DNA from 3 places in the Glutamicibacter sp. V16R2B1 genome. Region 3 is predicted to be linked to each of the others. Evidence: predicted binding sites of a transcription regulator. Region 3 holds the regulator's gene; each other region holds the start of a gene.
The links. The regulator LexA, encoded in region 3, represses DNA repair genes until DNA is damaged. The targets are predictions, from matches to a motif close to TCGAACANNTGTTCGA.
Positions count from the first base shown of each region.

Region 1: the regulator LexA is predicted to act here: its motif matches at 2,188-2,203, upstream of umuD (translesion error-prone DNA polymerase V autoproteolytic subunit).
Region 2: the regulator LexA is predicted to act here: its motif matches at 3,017-3,032, upstream of FDN03_RS02905 (HNH endonuclease signature motif containing protein).

Region 1 covers NZ_VATX01000009.1:154,405-159,816, reverse strand. The annotation lists gene FDN03_RS06315 (FAD-dependent oxidoreductase) at 1-1,062, shown strand, start outside; gene FDN03_RS06310 (NAD(P)H-binding protein) at 1,215-2,063, opposite strand; gene umuD (translesion error-prone DNA polymerase V autoproteolytic subunit) at 2,217-2,633, shown strand; gene FDN03_RS06300 (Y-family DNA polymerase) at 2,623-3,948, shown strand; gene FDN03_RS06295 (glycoside hydrolase family 3 N-terminal domain-containing protein) at 3,997-5,265, shown strand; gene FDN03_RS06290 (S8 family serine peptidase) at 5,360-5,412, opposite strand, start outside.
Region 2 covers NZ_VATX01000005.1:127,446-132,857, forward strand. The annotation lists gene FDN03_RS02880 (RNA methyltransferase) at 1-668, shown strand, start outside; gene FDN03_RS02885 (type B 50S ribosomal protein L31) at 800-1,057, shown strand; gene FDN03_RS02890 (lipoate--protein ligase family protein) at 1,228-2,337, shown strand; gene FDN03_RS02895 (hypothetical protein) at 2,337-2,657, shown strand; gene FDN03_RS02900 (hypothetical protein) at 2,654-2,983, shown strand; gene FDN03_RS02905 (HNH endonuclease signature motif containing protein) at 3,093-4,781, shown strand; gene pepN (aminopeptidase N) at 4,861-5,412, opposite strand, start outside.
Region 3 covers NZ_VATX01000006.1:6,230-11,641, reverse strand. The annotation lists gene FDN03_RS16385 (hypothetical protein) at 31-180, opposite strand; gene hisH (imidazole glycerol phosphate synthase subunit HisH) at 183-818, opposite strand; gene hisB (imidazoleglycerol-phosphate dehydratase HisB) at 819-1,439, opposite strand; gene FDN03_RS03915 (histidinol-phosphate transaminase) at 1,452-2,576, opposite strand; gene FDN03_RS03910 (LysM peptidoglycan-binding domain-containing protein) at 2,650-3,006, opposite strand; gene lexA (transcriptional repressor LexA) at 3,267-3,986, shown strand; gene FDN03_RS03900 (NUDIX domain-containing protein) at 4,113-4,586, opposite strand; gene FDN03_RS03895 (glycoside hydrolase family 76 protein) at 4,583-5,412, opposite strand, start outside.

The DNA of each region.
Region 1 (5,412 bases), on a different contig from region 3:
ATGATGTTTGACCCGGCCTCGCCGCTGTACATCCCGCTGAAGGCCGACGCCAAGCTGATCCGCTTCCTGCTCGGCTTCGCCTGGCACAGCACCCCGAAGAAGTGGGAGCAGGCCATGCGGACCTTCTCCGAGATCGGCACCAGCGGCCTGGACGCCTTCGACGAGATTTCCGAATCCACCTCGGCCGGCCCGGGCGTGCAGGAAACCACCACTCCGGCCAACCCGTTCCTCACCGGCTTCCGCACCATGGCGGACCGCGACGGGCTGCTGCACGAATTCGAGATGATCCACAAGACCGGTGGCAACGTGGAGTACGACCTGCTGACGGGCGATGAGCTGCGCGGCATCGAGCCGACCCTGTCGGAGAACGTCGTGGCCGGCATTGCCATCAAGAACCAGCGCTTCCTGAACCCGCCGAAGTACATGGCTTCGCTGGCGGAGTCCGTTCAGGCCCGCGGCGGTGACATCATCGGCTCGTTCAACGTCACCGATGTGCGGGACAACGGCGGCTCGGTGACCGTTATCGGTTCCGAGGGCCGCGCAATCACCGCGGATCACGTGGTCATGGCCACCGGCGCCTGGATGAACGACCTGACCAAGAAGTTCGGCGTGAACGTCGTCGTGCAGGCAGGCCGCGGCTACTCCTTCACGGTCAAGCCGGAGCACATGCCGACCCACCCGATTTACTTCCCGGCACAGCGCGTGGCCTGCACCCCGCTGGGGGACCGCTTCCGCATCGCCGGCACCATGGAGTTCCGCGACGCCAACCACAAGCTCGAGCCCAAGCGCATCGAGGCAATTGTGGCGGCCGCGAAGCCGGTCTACACCGGCATCAACTGGGAGAACCGCCAGGAGGAATGGGTTGGCGGGCGTCCCTGCACCGCCGATGGCCTCCCGCTGATCGGGCAGACCAACTCCTCGCGCGTTTCGGTCGGTGGCGGACACGGCATGTGGGGCGTGGCCCTGGGGCCGCTGACCGGCAAGATCCTGGCCTCGCAGATCACCGGCCAGTCGGTGCCCGCAGTGGCCCGTCACTTCAACCCGTTGCGCAAGGGCTTCTAAGACCAGTAATCGGTCGAAGACCAACACGCATTCTGCCTCGCGGCCGGAGCCTCACCTTGGGGGATCCGGCCGCGAGGCCGTTTAAGAGCCCGGCCCCGAGGTTCGGGCCGCCCCGGAACGCCGGGGCCGGGAACCTTCAAGGTGTTGCGCGGTCAGTGGTGCCGGCGACCGGAGCCGCGCAGGATGGCCCGGTACCCTTCCCGGTAATTCGGGAAGGTCGGCTCCCAGCCGGTGGCGCGCAAGCGTGCGTTGCTCAGCCGGCGGTCGGCCCCACTGCCGGGGGCCTCCTCGCTGGCGGGTGGCGGCGTGGTGCCCAATAGGCCGGCCAGGTGCTCGTAGACCTCGGCCAGCTGCGCCGGCTCGTTGTCGGTGGCCAGGTAGAGCTCGTCGATATCGGAGCCAAAGTGCGCCAGGTGCACCACTGCCTTGGCCAGATCGTCGCGGTGGACCCGGTTGGTCCACTGCGAGCTTCGCGGCAGGCGGGCCTTGCCCTCGCGCAGGGAGTCAATCAGCCGGGTGCGCCCCGGTCCGTAGATGCCCGAGGCGCGCAGGATCGTGACCGGCAGGGCTGAATCCAGCAGGTAGTCCTCGGTGCAGGCCAGGACCTTGGCCGTTTCCCGCCGCGGCTCCTTGGGGTGTTGCTCGGTGACCCACTGCCCGTCGTTGCCGGCGTTCACCGCCGTGGAGGAAATGTAGAACAGCCTGCGCAGCGCGGGGGCCTGTTGCTGCAGGGCGGTGACCAGGTGCCGGGCCGCCTGCAGATAGCTGTGCTCGTAGCCTGCGGCGTCGCGGCTGGCCGGGACCGGGGTGAACAGCGCGACCTCGGTGTCCGGGTCGATTGGCGGCAGCTGCCCGCTGGCCACATCCACCTGCTGCCCGTGAAAGGTTGGCGGCAGCTTCTGCGGATTGCGCCGCCAGGCGGTGACATGGGCTCCGCGGGCCTGGAAGCGGAAACCGGCCTCCGTGCCCACGTCCCCGCAGCTGATCAGTAGTACCTTCACGAATGCGGCTCTCTTCCCCCGGGTGCAATCTTGGCAGGTGCGCCGGCCGACGGCCGTGGTGCGCAAATCCTGCCTGCTTACAGCATAGACACTGCGGCGTGTTTCCTTGCTAGAATCACAGTGTTCGAATATGTGTACGAAAAGTGGTGGGCGATGGCTGCGAAGGATCCGCTGGTCCCCGAGGCCAGCAGCAGCGGGCCGGTCGGCGCGGTGCAGGCCATGGGGTTCCCCTCACCGGCGCGCGATTACTTCGACGGCGGGCTGGACCTGAACCGGCTGCTGATTACCGACCGCGTCTCCACATTCATCATGCGGGTCGCCGGAGGGGCGATGGTCTCCGCAGGGATCCATGACGGGGATGAAATCATCGTGGACCGCTCCCGCTCGGTCCAGCACGGCAGCGTGGTGGTGCTGAGCCTCAATGAGCAGATGCTGGTGCGCCGCTGGCAGGTGGAGCGGGGCCGGGTCGGGCTGCTCAGCGACGAGTCGGCCCAGCCGCAGTGGCTGGGTGAGCATGACGAGGTCGAGGTATTCGGCGTCGTGACCAGGTGCCTGCATTATGTCCGCTGACCCATCCGCACAGGCCGGCGAGCACATCGCCCTGGTGGACGTGAACAACTTCTACGTTTCCTGCGAACGGGTTTTTGATCCCACCCTGCGCAACCGGCCGGTGGTGGTGCTGTCCAACAACGACGGGTGCGTGGTGGCCCGCTCCGCCGAGGCCAAGGCCCTGGGCATCACCACCGGCCAACCCTACTTCCAGGTCCGCGACCTGCAGCGCAGCCACGGGCTGGCGGTGCGCTCGAGCAACTACGAACTGTACGGGGACCTCTCGGCCCGGGTCATGGAGGTGCTGGCCCGCTTCGGAACCTGGCAGGAGGTGTATTCCATCGACGAGTCCTTCCTGGGGCTGACCGGGTCCCTGCAGCAGGTGCAGCGCACGGCCGCGCAGATTAGGGCGGCCCTGCAGCGTTCGGTGGGGGTGCCGGTCTGCGTGGGGGTGGCCGCCACCAAGACGCTGGCCAAGTTCGCCAACCATGTGGCGAAGAAGAACCCCGGACTGCAGGGGGTCTGCGTGGAGCAGTTGATGGACCCGGAGGTGGTGGCGCGGATCAAGTCCCTGGTGCCGGTCACCGAGGTGTGGGGTGTGGGACGCAAAACCGGCAGGAAACTGGCCGGGATGGGCATCGTGAGCATCGCCGACCTGGCGGGCGCGGACCCGCAGCTGATCCGCAAGAGGTTCTCCGTCGTGCTGCAGCGCACCGTTTTTGAACTGGGCGGCACCCGCTGCATCGGCCCGGTGGAGGAGCGTGCCGACAAGGGGCAGGTGATGTTCACCCGTTCCTTCGCCCACCCGGTGACCAGCCGGGAGCAGATGCGCGAGGTGATGAGCTTCTACGCCCAAAAGGCCGCGGCGCGCCTGGCGCGGGAGGGGCGCTACGCCGCACTGCTGACGGTGATGGCCGGAACCAGCCGCTTTGCCGCAGGCCCGGCCTCCTTCCCCTCCACCCAGGTGCGCCTGCCGCAGGCGACACGGGACCCGATCCTGATTACCCGGCTGGCGGTGCAGGCGATGGAGGGGCTGATGGAGCCCGGCACGGAGTATGTGCGTGGCGGGGTGATCCTCTCCGGGCTGAGCGACCAGCCCGAGGCCACCCAGCTGGACCTGCAGTGGCAGGACGCGGCACCGGCACCGCAGGGCGCCGGGGACAGCGGGGAAACACTGAGCCAGATGGTGCAACAGGTGACCGAGCGTTTTGGCAGCAAGGCGATCGGGCTGGGACGCAGCGGACTGGCCGGGGACCCGGACTGGGCGATGCGCCGCGAGCACATGTCCCCGCGCTTCACCACGAACTGGGATGAGCTGCCCACGGTCCGGGCCTGAATCCGGTTGCCGCGCGGCGGGGGCCCGGCGGGGTGCCACAATGAGAGCATGAGGTTTCCCCGGCGTGCACCACAGTCCCTGGCCCTGTCCTGCGTCCTGGCGTTGGCGCTGAGCGGATGTTCCGGCGGGGCCCCGCAGCCCGACCCCGCCCCGACCCCGGCCCCCGGCTCTTCCAGCCCCGCCCCCAGCGGCAGTGCCTCCGCACCGGCGTCCCCCACGGCGTCGCAGAGCCCCACCGCCTCCCCGACGCCCACCGCCTCCCCGCAGGATCCGGAGGCGCAGCGGGCCAGTGAACTGGTGCGGGACCTGGAGGTGCAGCAGCAGGCCGGACTGCTGGTGATGGCCGGGGTGCCGGCCACCGGTGCCACGCAGCAGGAACTGGACCAGCTGGCGGACGCGGGGATTGCCAGCGTGTTCCTGCGCGGGCGCTCGCAGTTGTCGCTGCAGCAGACCGCCGGCCAGGTGAAGCAGATCCGCAAGGCCGTGGCACCGAACGTGCCCGGCCAGCTGGAGCCGTGGATCGCCACCGACCAGGAGGGCGGTTCGGTGCGGGTGCTGCAGGGCTCGGGCTTCACCAACCTGCCCAGCGCGCTGACCCAGGGCGGCTGGTCGGCCAAGCGTCTGGCCCAGTCCACCGGGCAGCTGGGCCGGCAGCTCAGTGAGGCCGGGGTGAACGTGAACCTGGCGCCGGTGGCCGACACGGTTCCCAAATCGCTGGGGGCCGGCAACGCCCCCATCGGGCAGTGGCAGCGGAATTTCGGTTACGACCCGGACACCGTGTGGGATGCGGTGGGCGAAGTGAACCAGGCGCTGGATGATGCCGGGGTGCAGCCGGTGATCAAGCACTTCCCGGGCCTGGGAAGGGTGAAGGGCAACACCGACACCACCGAACGCGTGGTGGACACCGTCACCGACGCCCAGGACCCATACCTGCAGCCCTTCGTGCGCGGCATTGAACAGGACCTGGCCTGGGTGATGATCTCCAACGCCAGCTACTCCAAGCTCGACGCCAAGAACCCGGCCCCGTTCTCCCGGGCGATCATCGATGAGCTGCTGCGCGACCAGCTGGGCTATGAGGGCCTGGTGATCTCCGATGACCTGTGCGACGCAGCGGCCGTGTCCGAGACCGCGCTGGGGCAGCGGGCGGTGAAGTTCATTGCCGCCGGCGGCACCTTGGCCCTGTGCGTGCAGGCCGATGAGGCGGTGCAGATGGTGCAGGCGATTGCTGCCCGCGCTGCCAAGGACGGGGCCTTCGCCGACACCGTGCGCCAGGCGGCCACCCTGGTGGTCACCGAGCACCTGCGGGCGCAGGAGTAAGTGCAAGAGCCCCGGTCGTGCCCCCAGCATCTGCTGGGAGCACGACCGGGGCTCGGTACCTCAGGACGGAACAAGTCCTGCCGGATCGTGCCGGCTAGTTCTTGTGGTGTCCCGACTTGTGTCCGTCGACCACGGTGAGCACCTCGG
Region 2 (5,412 bases), on a different contig from region 3:
CGGTGGGGCATGTGCCGCGCAGCTTCCTGCTGGCCCGCAAATACCTGCCCCAGCTGGAGGCCGAGTTCGCCCGCTACCCCGACGCCCCGATCTTTGTGGGCGAGGACGCCGAACTGGAGGCGCTGACCGGCTTCCACCTGCACCGCGGCGCCCTGGCCGCCATGCAGCGCCCGGCCCCGCTGGAGCTGGATGCGGTGCTGGAAAAGTCCTCGCGGATCGCGATCCTGGAGGACATCGCCGATCACTCCAACCTCGGCGCCATGCTGCGTTCGGCGGCCGGGCTCGGCGTGGATGCTGTACTGCTGACCCCAAACTGCGTGGACCCGCTCTACCGGCGCAGCGTGCGCGTGTCCATGGGCACGGCGCTGACCATCGACTGGGTGCGCCTTGGCACCTGGCCGGCCGACCTGGAGCGGGTGCGTGAGCACGGCTACCGGATCCTGGCGATGGAGTTGACCGAGGACGCGACCCCGCTGGATGAGCTGGTGCCGCAGCCGGGGGAGAAGATCGCGATGGTCCTGGGCAACGAGGGCCGCGGGGTGCGTCCCGAAACCCTGCAGGCGGTGGACCAGAGCGTGATCATCCCGATGGCCCGGCAGGTCGCCTCCCTGAATGTGGCCGCCGCCAGCGCCGTCGCGTTCTGGCAATTGTGCCGCGGACCACGCTAGGCGGTTCGCCGAACACGCTCCCGGTGCGATAGGATGGACTGTCTGTGTGCGCACGCGTGCGTGGACACCATTTTTCCGAGTACGTTGCCGCTGGCAAAATCCAGGGGCAGATAACCAAAGGGTATAAAAGCATGAAGGCTGACATCCATCCGAAGTACAACTACGTTGTGTTCAACGACCTCGCATCGGGCGAGAAGTTCCTGACCCGTTCGACCGTTGGCAGCTCCAAGACCATCACCTGGGAGGACGGCAACGAGTACCCGGTCATCGACGTCGAAATCTCGGCCGCTTCGCACCCGTTCTACACCGGCAAGCAGCGCATCATGGACACCGCTGGCCGCGTCGAGCGCTTCAACGCCCGCTTCAAGGGCTTCGGCGGCAAGAAGTAGGCTGCAACGCCCACACCGCTTCAACCACGGCGGGCAGCCCCGGTTTATTACCGGGACTGCCCGCCGCGGCATTTAACGCCCCCACCGGCTTTCCCGCATCCGGCCCGATGTGCCGAACCAGTCGCCGACGGCCACGGAAGAGGGCCCGGCGCAGCGGATAGGATGAAGTCATGACGCAACAAGGGCACGAAACGCAGCACGCAGATTCCACCGAAGCGCTCCAGTACCAGCACCACGGCGAGTACAAGGTCGTGGGCGGCAAGCTGGTCATCGCCGACCTGGACAGCGCCGACGGGGTCATCACCGCCTCCAACATCAACGGGGACTTCTTCCTGGAACCCGACGAGGCGCTGGAGGACCTGAACCGGGCGCTGATCGGGCTGCCCACCGACGCCACGCACTCCACCATCCGCGAGGCCGTGGTCAGCGGACTGCGCGAGGGCACCGAAATGATCGGCTTCGACGCCGAGGCCGTGGCCCGCGTGGTGCGCCGCGCCCTGGGCCACGCCACCACCTGGGCGGACCACGACTGGCAGGTTATCGCCCCCACCACCATCCCGATCACCGAGCAGGTCGCCCTGGATGAGGTGCTCGCCCGCCAGGTCGCCGCCGGCACCCGCCCGCCGACCCTGCGCTTCTGGGACTGGAACGAGGCCGCGGTGGTCATCGGCTCCTTCCAATCCCTGTCCAACGAGGTCGACGCGCAGGCCGCCGCCCACCACGGGGTGAAGGTGGTGCGCCGCATCTCCGGCGGCGGGGCGATGTTCATGGAGGCCGGCAACTGCATCACCTACTCGCTCTACGCCCCCGAATCCCTGGTCGACGGGATGAGCTTCGCCGACTCCTACCCGTACCTGGACCAGTGGGTCATGGACGCGCTGCAGAAGCTGGGCGTCCAGGCCTACTACAAGCCGCTGAATGACATCGCCACCGACCAGGGCAAGATCGGCGGCGCCGCGCAGAAGCGCCTGGCCCGCGGCGGCATGCTGCACCACGTGACCATGAGCTACGACATCGATGCGCAGAAGATGGTCGAGGTGCTGCGCATCGGCCGGGAGAAGATCTCCGACAAGGGCATCACCAGCGCCGTCAAGCGCGTGGACCCGCTCAAGAGCCAAACCCAGCTGGCCCGCGATGAGGTCATCCGCACCATGATGGAGACCTTCACCGGCCACTACCAGGCCACCGAGGCCACCTTGGATGAGGACACCCGCCAAGCCGCACGCGAACTGGCCGCCGCGAAGTTCGCCACCGACGCCTGGACCGCCCGGGTGCCCTAATGCCCACGACCCAGCCCTCCGGTCCGGACGAAACCAACCTGCTGCTGCACGGCAGCGGGGTGGTCCGCCGTCTCGGACTGGGGGAGCGGCCACCCTACCTTGAGGTGGATACCGGTGCATCGGGCTACCGGGTGGTTCCGGGTACCCAGGAGCTCTTTGAGGCGTTGCGCCAGCTGCCGGCCAGCGCCCTGCTCGGCCGCCGTCTGGCCTTCGGCGGCTACCTGCGCCAGGATTCGACGCCGCCACAGGTCACGGCCCTGCAGCTGGGGATCACGCCGCAATTACCCACCGACAATGATCCCGCACCGGAGAAGCCATGATCAGTGACGTGGGCCGGGTGACCGGCTGCCGGGTGCAGGGGCACAACAACATCACCGAACTGCTGCTGCAGGCGCCGGTGCCCGAACCAGATGTCCATCTTGACGCGGTCCGGCACTACGTGCTGCAGTTCTTCACCGATCAGCCCGATGAGCTGGTGGAGCTGTTCGACCAGCTGCGGGGCCTGGATGTCTACTTCCACGGCCACGCCTCGTTCGCCCACGTACCCCAGGCCGGGACCGTTGTTGAAGTAGCGGTCCTGGACTGGGGCCTGACCCCGGCCAGCCTGCTCACATTCCACCAAGCTGCCGCCAGGAGCGGGCAGTAAGCGCCACGAGCCCGACCTGAGCGTCGAACCGACTCGAAAATCTTTTCGAACTTTCCCCATCTGGTTGTGGTCGGGGTCATAGTGTCGGTGGGGGTTGGGATGATGGGGTATGGGCAGAAAAGAGATCTTCGATTCCGGGGATGACGTCCACCGGTTACCGATCCTGCCCAGCGGTTTTCGGGACCACTGGGGCATCGACGGGGTGCTGTATGCCGGGATCGATTACAAGCTTGCGTGCCAGCCCCTGACCTCGGCCGTGACCGATGAGTTACTGGCGGCCGCACCGGGGTCCCCGGTTGAGGTGTTGGAGCGGTTGGGAACGGTGGGGCGGCTGCGTTCGATGCTCGATGCCGTTGAGGCGGTGTTGCTGGCCGAGGGGCTGGAGCTGTCGTATTTGCAGGACCGGCAGAAGGGCATCACTGATCCGCTGCAGTTGGCCAGTATCCAGAAGTACGGGGTGAAGCCGGGCTCGGAGCAGGTGATCCGGCAGAATTTCGTGGCCGAGGCGTCCTTGGCCACCCGCACCACCGAGTACTCGACCAACGCCCGCCTGTTGGTGGCCGAGGGGTTGCGCCAGTTGTGTCCGCGCACCTTGGAGGCGTTGCTGCAGGGGCAGATCACTACCCGCAGCGCGATCACGGTGATTCGTTCCAGTCAGGATCTGCAGCCGGAGCAGGTGGGGCAGTTGGAGCAGAACCTGTTGCCGGTGGCCCGGCGGGATACTGATGCTCAGGTGAGTAAGCGGGCGAAGAAGCTGCGCACCCAGATGCTGCCCGAGGCCCCGGCCACCCGGCGTGAACGCCGGGTGGAGGAGCGCTATGTGCGGTGGTGGGCCGAGCCTGATGGGATGGCCGCGTTGCAGGCGTGCCTGCCGGCGGAGGACATCATGGCGATCATGAAGAACATCACCGCGCACGCCAATGAGCACCGGGAGCCGGATGAGCAGCGCAGCGACGCGCAGCTGCATGCCGATGTTTTCCGGGACGTGCTGATCCAGGGGTGGCCGGAGAGGCCCGGGCCGGGGGTGCGGGTGAAGCTGCACGTGTTGTTGCCGGCCCTGCAGTTGTTGGCCGCCCCGGGGACCGCGTTGGCCGAGTTGCAGGGGTACGGGCCGATTCCGGCAGGGGTGGCGTTGGCGTTGGCCCGGCACGCCCCGTCCTTTGCCCGGGTGCTTACCGATCCGTGGGACGGGGCCCCGATCGATGTGGGCCGTACCCGGTACCGTCCTCCGGCGGCGTTGCAGGAGCTGGTGCAGTTGCGTGATGAGCATTGCCAGTTCCCTGGGTGCCGGCGCCCGGCGGAGCGGTGCGAGATCGATCATGTCAAGGACTGGGCCAAGGGCGGGGCGACCACTCGGGATAACACGAAATTGTTGTGTACCCGGCATCAGATGTTCAAACACGCCCTGCGGTGGCAGAGCCAGTTCCTGCCTGATGGGTCGGTGCGCTGGGAATCCCCGAACGGGTTGGTGCACTTCTCCGATCCGGGCAGCCTGACCACCGTGAATGGCCGCGCGAACTACACGATGAGCGCTCCTTCACGGCAGGCGGTGTATGTGGATGAGAAGCTGCGTGAGGTGTTGGCGTTGCATGAGATACCGCCGGGCACTCCGGGGTATTGGCATGATCCCAGCGACCCGGACCTGACCTCGCAAATCCCCGGGGACCCGCCACCGGGCGCCGGGAACCGGGCACCACCCGGCCCACCGGGCGACGACCTCGACCCGCCGGGCGATGACCCGGAACCGCCGGATGCCACCTTGCCCTGGCATGGCGGGGATGAGCTGGAACCTGGCTAATCCCATCGGTCCGTGATGCGTCTTCGGCCTGTGGCCGCCCCACCCCGGGACGGCCACAGGCTGGCACTAGCCGTTCGCGTTACTTGCTCTCACGCGAAAGCTTCTGGGCATCCAGTGAACGCTGCAGCTCGGCACGCTCCTCGAGCAGGATCCGGCGCAGGGCCCGTGGTGCCTCGGTATTCTTCTCCAGCCATTCGGTGACCGCCTTGAGGGCCGGGTTATCGTCCGGCTCGTCGCTCAACTCCTGGGAGCGGGGGAACAGCCCTCGGATCACCCGGGTGGAGAACTCCATGCTCATGGAATCGAACACCTCGGAGATCTGCGGCCAGTAGCGTTCCTCAAACCCGGCCAGCAGTTCACGCGAACCGATCGTAAAGCCCTCGGCCGTGGCGCTGAGTGCATCATTGGACAACTCGCCGTCTTGGTCACGGGCCTGGAGCACTTCGGCGAAGGCCTGCTCCTTGACTTCGGAAACCGGGCGGGCCGCCAGTGCGGTACGCACCGCGTTCTGGGCGACCGAGGTCGGGTTGGCGTCCAGTGCGGCGCGCATGCGCACCCCGTCGGACTCGTCCAGGCCCCGGGCCGCAGCCAGCGCCTGCCAGCTCAACCACTGCAGCTGCTCATCGACCTT
Region 3 (5,412 bases):
TTCCTTTGTGTTCTGCGGTGGCGTAGGGCGCTACAGGGTCAGGACCCACCCGGCAATGACTGCCATGGCGGCCAGCGCCCAGCAGGCGATGATCCAGGAGATGTGGGCTTTCTGGCTTTTCAGGGAGATCGCTCCCCCGGCCAGGAAGGCTCCGACTCCCAACAAGACAACGGTCCACATGTTTAGAGGGTCTCCAACCAGTTGCGCAGCAGGCGGTTGCCCGCCGTGCCGGATTTCTCGGGGTGGAACTGGACCGCGGAGAGCGGTCCGTTTTCCACGGCGGCGACGAACGGGGTGCCGTGGGTGCTCCAGGTAACCTTGGGGGCGCTCATCGCCGGCTGGGTGATGTCAAACTCCCAGTGGCGCACGCCGTAGGAGTGCACGAAGTAGAACCGCTCCTGTTCGATCCCCTCGAACAATCGGCTGCCCTCGGAAACCTGGACGGTGTTCCAGCCCATGTGTGGGATCACTTCGGCTTCCAGGCGCTCCACGACGCCGGGCCATTCGCCCAGTCCCTGGCTGCGCACCCCGTGTTCCACGCCCTCATCGAAGAAGACCTGGTGGCCAACGCAGATGCCCAGCACCGGTCGGCCGCCGGCAACCCGGCGTCCGATCCAGCGCGGCGCGTCAATGGCCTTGAGCTGTTGCATCACCGAGGCGTAGGCCCCCACCCCGGGGACCACCAGGCCATCGGCTTCCAGGATCGCGGTGGAGTTGGCGGTCAACTCCACGTTGGCTCCGGCCGCCTCCAGGGCGCGTACCGCAGAGCGGACATTGCCGGACCCGTAGTCCAGGACGACTACGTTTTTACTTCCCACCTACAGCGCACCCTTCGTGGACGGGATTTGGTCCCCCATGCGGGGGTCGGTTTCCACCGCTTCGCGCAGCGCCCGTGCCAGGGCCTTGAACTGCGCTTCAACGATGTGGTGTGGGTCGCGCCCGGAGAGTACCTCGATGTGGGCGCAGATCTGGGCGTGGAAGGTCAGCGACTCGAAGACGTGGCGCGTCATCGACCCGGTGAAGTGCCCTCCGATCAGGTGGTATTCCTGGCCGGCCGGCTCCCCGCCGTGCACCAGGTAGGGCCGCCCGGAGATGTCCACGACGGCGCGGGCCAGGGCCTCGTCCAACGGCGCGTAGGCGGTGCCGAACCGGCGGATGCCGGCCTTGTTGCCCAGGGCGGTGCGCAGCACCTCGCCAATGGTGATGGCGGTGTCCTCCACGGTGTGGTGCACGTCGATGTGGGTGTCGCCGGTGGCGCGCACGGTCAGGTCGATCAGCGAGTGCTTGGACAGTGCGGTGAGCATGTGGTCGAAGAACGGCACGGAGGTGCTGATCTCGGACTTGCCGGTGCCGTCCAGGTCAAGTTCGACGAACACGGACGATTCGCTGGTCACGCGTTCCATGCGGGCTTTGCGGCCGCCCAGGGATTCGGCAGACATCTTCTTCCTTCGCTAGCTTCTGGCAGTTTGCTGGTGCGCCGGTTCGAGCAGCTCGCTGAGCCGGTCGAGGAAGGCGGTGGTTTCCGCCTCGGTGCCGGCGGTGACGCGCAGGGTGCCAGGGATCCCGTTGTTACGCACAATGATCCCTGCCTCGAGCAGGCCCTGCCAAATCGCTTCCGGATCCTGCAGCCCGCCGAAGAACACGAAGTTCGAATCGCTGACCGAGGGCTGCAGGCCCAGTTCGGTCAACCGGGTGACGATCCGGTCACGCTGGGTCTTGATCTGTTCGACCTCGGCCAGCAGCGCGTCCACGTTTTTCAGTGCCGCGATCGCGGTGGCCTGGGTGACCGCCGAGAGGTGGTAGGGCAGGCGCACCAACCGGATGGCGTCACTGACTTCAGGGGCCGCGGCCAGATAGCCAAGGCGTGCCCCGGCCAGCGCAAACGCCTTGGACATGGTCCGGGTGACGATCAGGCGCTGGCGGCCGGGCAGCAGGCCCAGCGCGGACTTGGTGCCGGCCAACGCGAACTCGGCGTAGGCCTCATCGACGATCACGATCGCGTTGTTCTCGCTGGCCGCCTCGTAGACGGCCTGGATGACATCCAGCCCCAGGGCGGTACCCGTGGGGTTGTTGGGTGAGCAGAGGATCACGATGTTCGGGCGGTGTTCGCGCACCTGGCTGGCCGCCGATTCGGCGCTGAGCGTGAAGTCCGCGGCACGGGTTCCGGCGATGAAGGCGGTGTCGGTGCCGCTGGCCAGCAGCGGGTACATGGAGTACGTGGGTACGAAGCTCATGACGCTGCGTCCCGGTCCACCGAAGGCCTGGAGGATTTGCTGCAGGATTTCGTTCGAGCCGTTCGCCGCCCAGATGTTCTCGGCGCGCAGTTCATGCCCCAGGTAGTCGGCGAGCAGTTCACGCAGTTCGGTGAATTCGCGGTCCGGGTAGCGGTTGAGGGTGGTGGCGGCCTTGGCCACTTCTTGTGCAATTGCCTCGACCACGGCCGGCGGCAGTGGATGGGTATTTTCGTTGACGTTCAACTGGATGGGCACGTCGATTTGCGGCGCGCCGTAGGGAGAGAGCCCGCGGAGATTCTCACGCAAGGGCAGTTGACTTAACAGTTCACTGCGGTCTTTCACACGGTAATTCTAAGCTGGGGCGGGCGCTGGCAGTGAATCAGTGACGCTCCAGGCGGTAACAATGAACCGTGGGCTACTGCTGGTCCAGGACCGGAATCTGCAGGGTTTGTCCGGCCTGCAGCACGCCGCCATGCAGCGAGTTCATTTCGCCGATGTAGCGAATGGCATCTTCCTGGTTGTAGCCTTGCGCGTATTCGCTGGCCAAGTCCCACAGGGTGTCCCCGGGAATGACGGTCACCTCCACCGTTTCAACGCCTACTGGCTCCTGGTCGGAGGCCATTACGGAGTTGGAGAACGTGGTCAGCAGGAAAGTTGCGGCCAGGGCCAGCAGGAAGACCGGAACCCCGATCAACACAACCCAGCCGCGTCGGGTCAGGCGGATTCGCATGCGTGTGGTGCTTTGATCTTTATCCAGTGCCGTAGTGGCCATGGCCGATCTCCTCTCAGGACGAGCGTGATGCGAGTTTCTAATGTTCGAACATCTCATTCGAAGATATGTTCGGATCTAGTACATCTTTTCTAACAGAGCTCGGCGACACTTGTCTAGATAGTTCGAACAAATCTTTGAAAGAGGCTTCGAAATCCACTAGGATTTCGAAGTAAATCGAGCATGAAGACATCACAACAGTCAGCACCGACAGTTTGACCGCTCGGCCATGACTCGCAATCGTTAGGGAAGGCAGAAATTACATGTCAGCATCACAACGCACTCCGCGTGCCAATGCTCGGTCGCTGACCATCCGCCAGAAGAAGATCCTGGAAACCATCCAGCGGGCCATCGGGAACAACGGCTACCCGCCCTCGATGCGTGAGATTGGCGACTCGGTCGGGTTGGCCAGCCTCTCCTCGGTAACCCACCAGTTGGGTCAGCTGGAGAAGCTCGGCTATATCCGCCGTGACCCGCGCCGTCCCCGCGCCATGGAAATTCTGCTTCCGCTGCAGCTGAACGACGAGTCTGAATCCGCTTCCAAGGAACCGGCCGCCCAGCCGGAGCCGGCCGATGAGACCAAGGTCATTGAGCTAAGCACCTCGGCGGACACCACGATGGTGCCACTGGTTGGACGCATTGCCGCCGGTGGTCCGATCCTGGCTGAGCAGAGCGTCGAGGATGTCTTCTCCCTGCCGCGTCAGCTCGTGGGCCACGGTGAGCTGTTCATGTTGCGGGTTTCGGGCGACTCCATGGTGGATGCCGCCATTTGCGACGGCGACTGGGTGGTGGTGCGCCGTCAGCAGACCGCCGACAACGGCGACATCGTTGCCGCCCTGCTGGATGAGGAAGCCACCGTCAAGACCTTCCGCCAGCGTGATGGCCACACCTGGCTGCTTCCGCAGAACTCGCGCTACGAACCGATTCTGGGCGACAGCGCCACCATCATGGGCCGAGTTGTTTCGGTGATGCGTTCGCTCTAGCCTTCCTGCCACCTTCGGCACAGTCCCGGTGTTTCGCGTTACCAAACGCGGCACACCGGGATCTTGTTTTGGCTCTGCTCGACGCTCCCACCCAAGCCGGGAATCAATTCATCCGGATAACGTCCGCTAGGGAGCGAGGCAGGTGAAGGCCGGCAGTGGCAGGCGCAGTTGTTCAAGGACCACCTTTTCGTGGGGCACCACGGGGATTGGCAGGTCATCGAGCCTGAACCAGCGAAGATCCACGGCTTTGTCCGGCTCGTGGATCTCGGGTGTGCCCTGCCAGGTGCGGCATTCGAAAAATAAGTCGACGCGGCCGGGCTGTTCCTTGACCGCAGCCGGGCGCTGCAGCACCGTCAGGGGGTGAAGATGTTCTTCGCGGACCCGTACACCCAGCTCCTCGCCGGCTTCTCGAATGGCTGCCGCTACTGCGCTTTCCCCATTCTCCAGATGCCCGGCGGCGGCAGCGCCCCAGTACCCGTCCAGGAAACCAGTGCCTCGCCGCTGTTGCAGCAACACGGCGTCGGCTTGGCGAAAGATCACGTAACTCACTGCGATGAGTCCGCTGCGTGCCGGAGGCAAGTCCTGCGGTGGAAGGCTCATGAGGTCCTTCGTTTCAGGTCGGTGCTCTGCGTGACGACCGCTGCGGCCGAGAGGATGCTCCAGCGCTGCACGGCTTCCGAGAGCTGGGCCGTCTGCTTGTCCAGGACGGTGGCGGCGGTATCGGAAACGAGCCGCGCGGCGGTTTGCCGCGCCCGCTGCGGCAGTCGGTGATCCGTAGCGGCCAGCGCCAGGTAGCGGCAGAGGATTCCGGTGAATAGGCCCCCATCCCCGCCCTGTTCCAGGCGCAGCCCCTGCTGTGGAACGGTGAGCCCACGGTCCACCGCGTCGATGAGGTCGGCGGCCTGGCGCAGGTACCGTTCGTCCCCGAGCTCCAGCCAGGCCCCAAGGATTGGGCCCTGGTTGTAGGTGTAGATCTGTCCTTCGAGCCGATGTCCGGCGTTAACCAGATAGATCCCATCCAGGTAGAGGCCCAGGGTGGGGTCGAAGAGCTTCTCGCGCATCCAGTCGACCAGCGAGGCAGCGGTTTTCCGGTCCCCGATGCGGGCGAAGTGCAGGGCCGCGGGGCCGTTGACCGGCACGTTCTTGAACGCGCGTTTGCGTGACCAGTACAGACCACCGCCAAGCACCGAATCCTGACCGCTGCGCAGTTGGCGGGTCAGCGAGTCCACCGCCGACTGGGCAAGTTTTGCCGGTTGCTGGTGCAGTTCCAGGCACAGCGCGTTCAGCCGGTGGCTGGAGAGCGCCAGCCAGGCCATGTCATCAAAGAAATAGTTCGGGAACACCCCGAAGTTGCGGATCTTGATCCCGCGCAGCAGCCGCAGCCCGCGGCGCACCTCGGCCTTGGCTGCCTCGGGTGCGCCGGCCC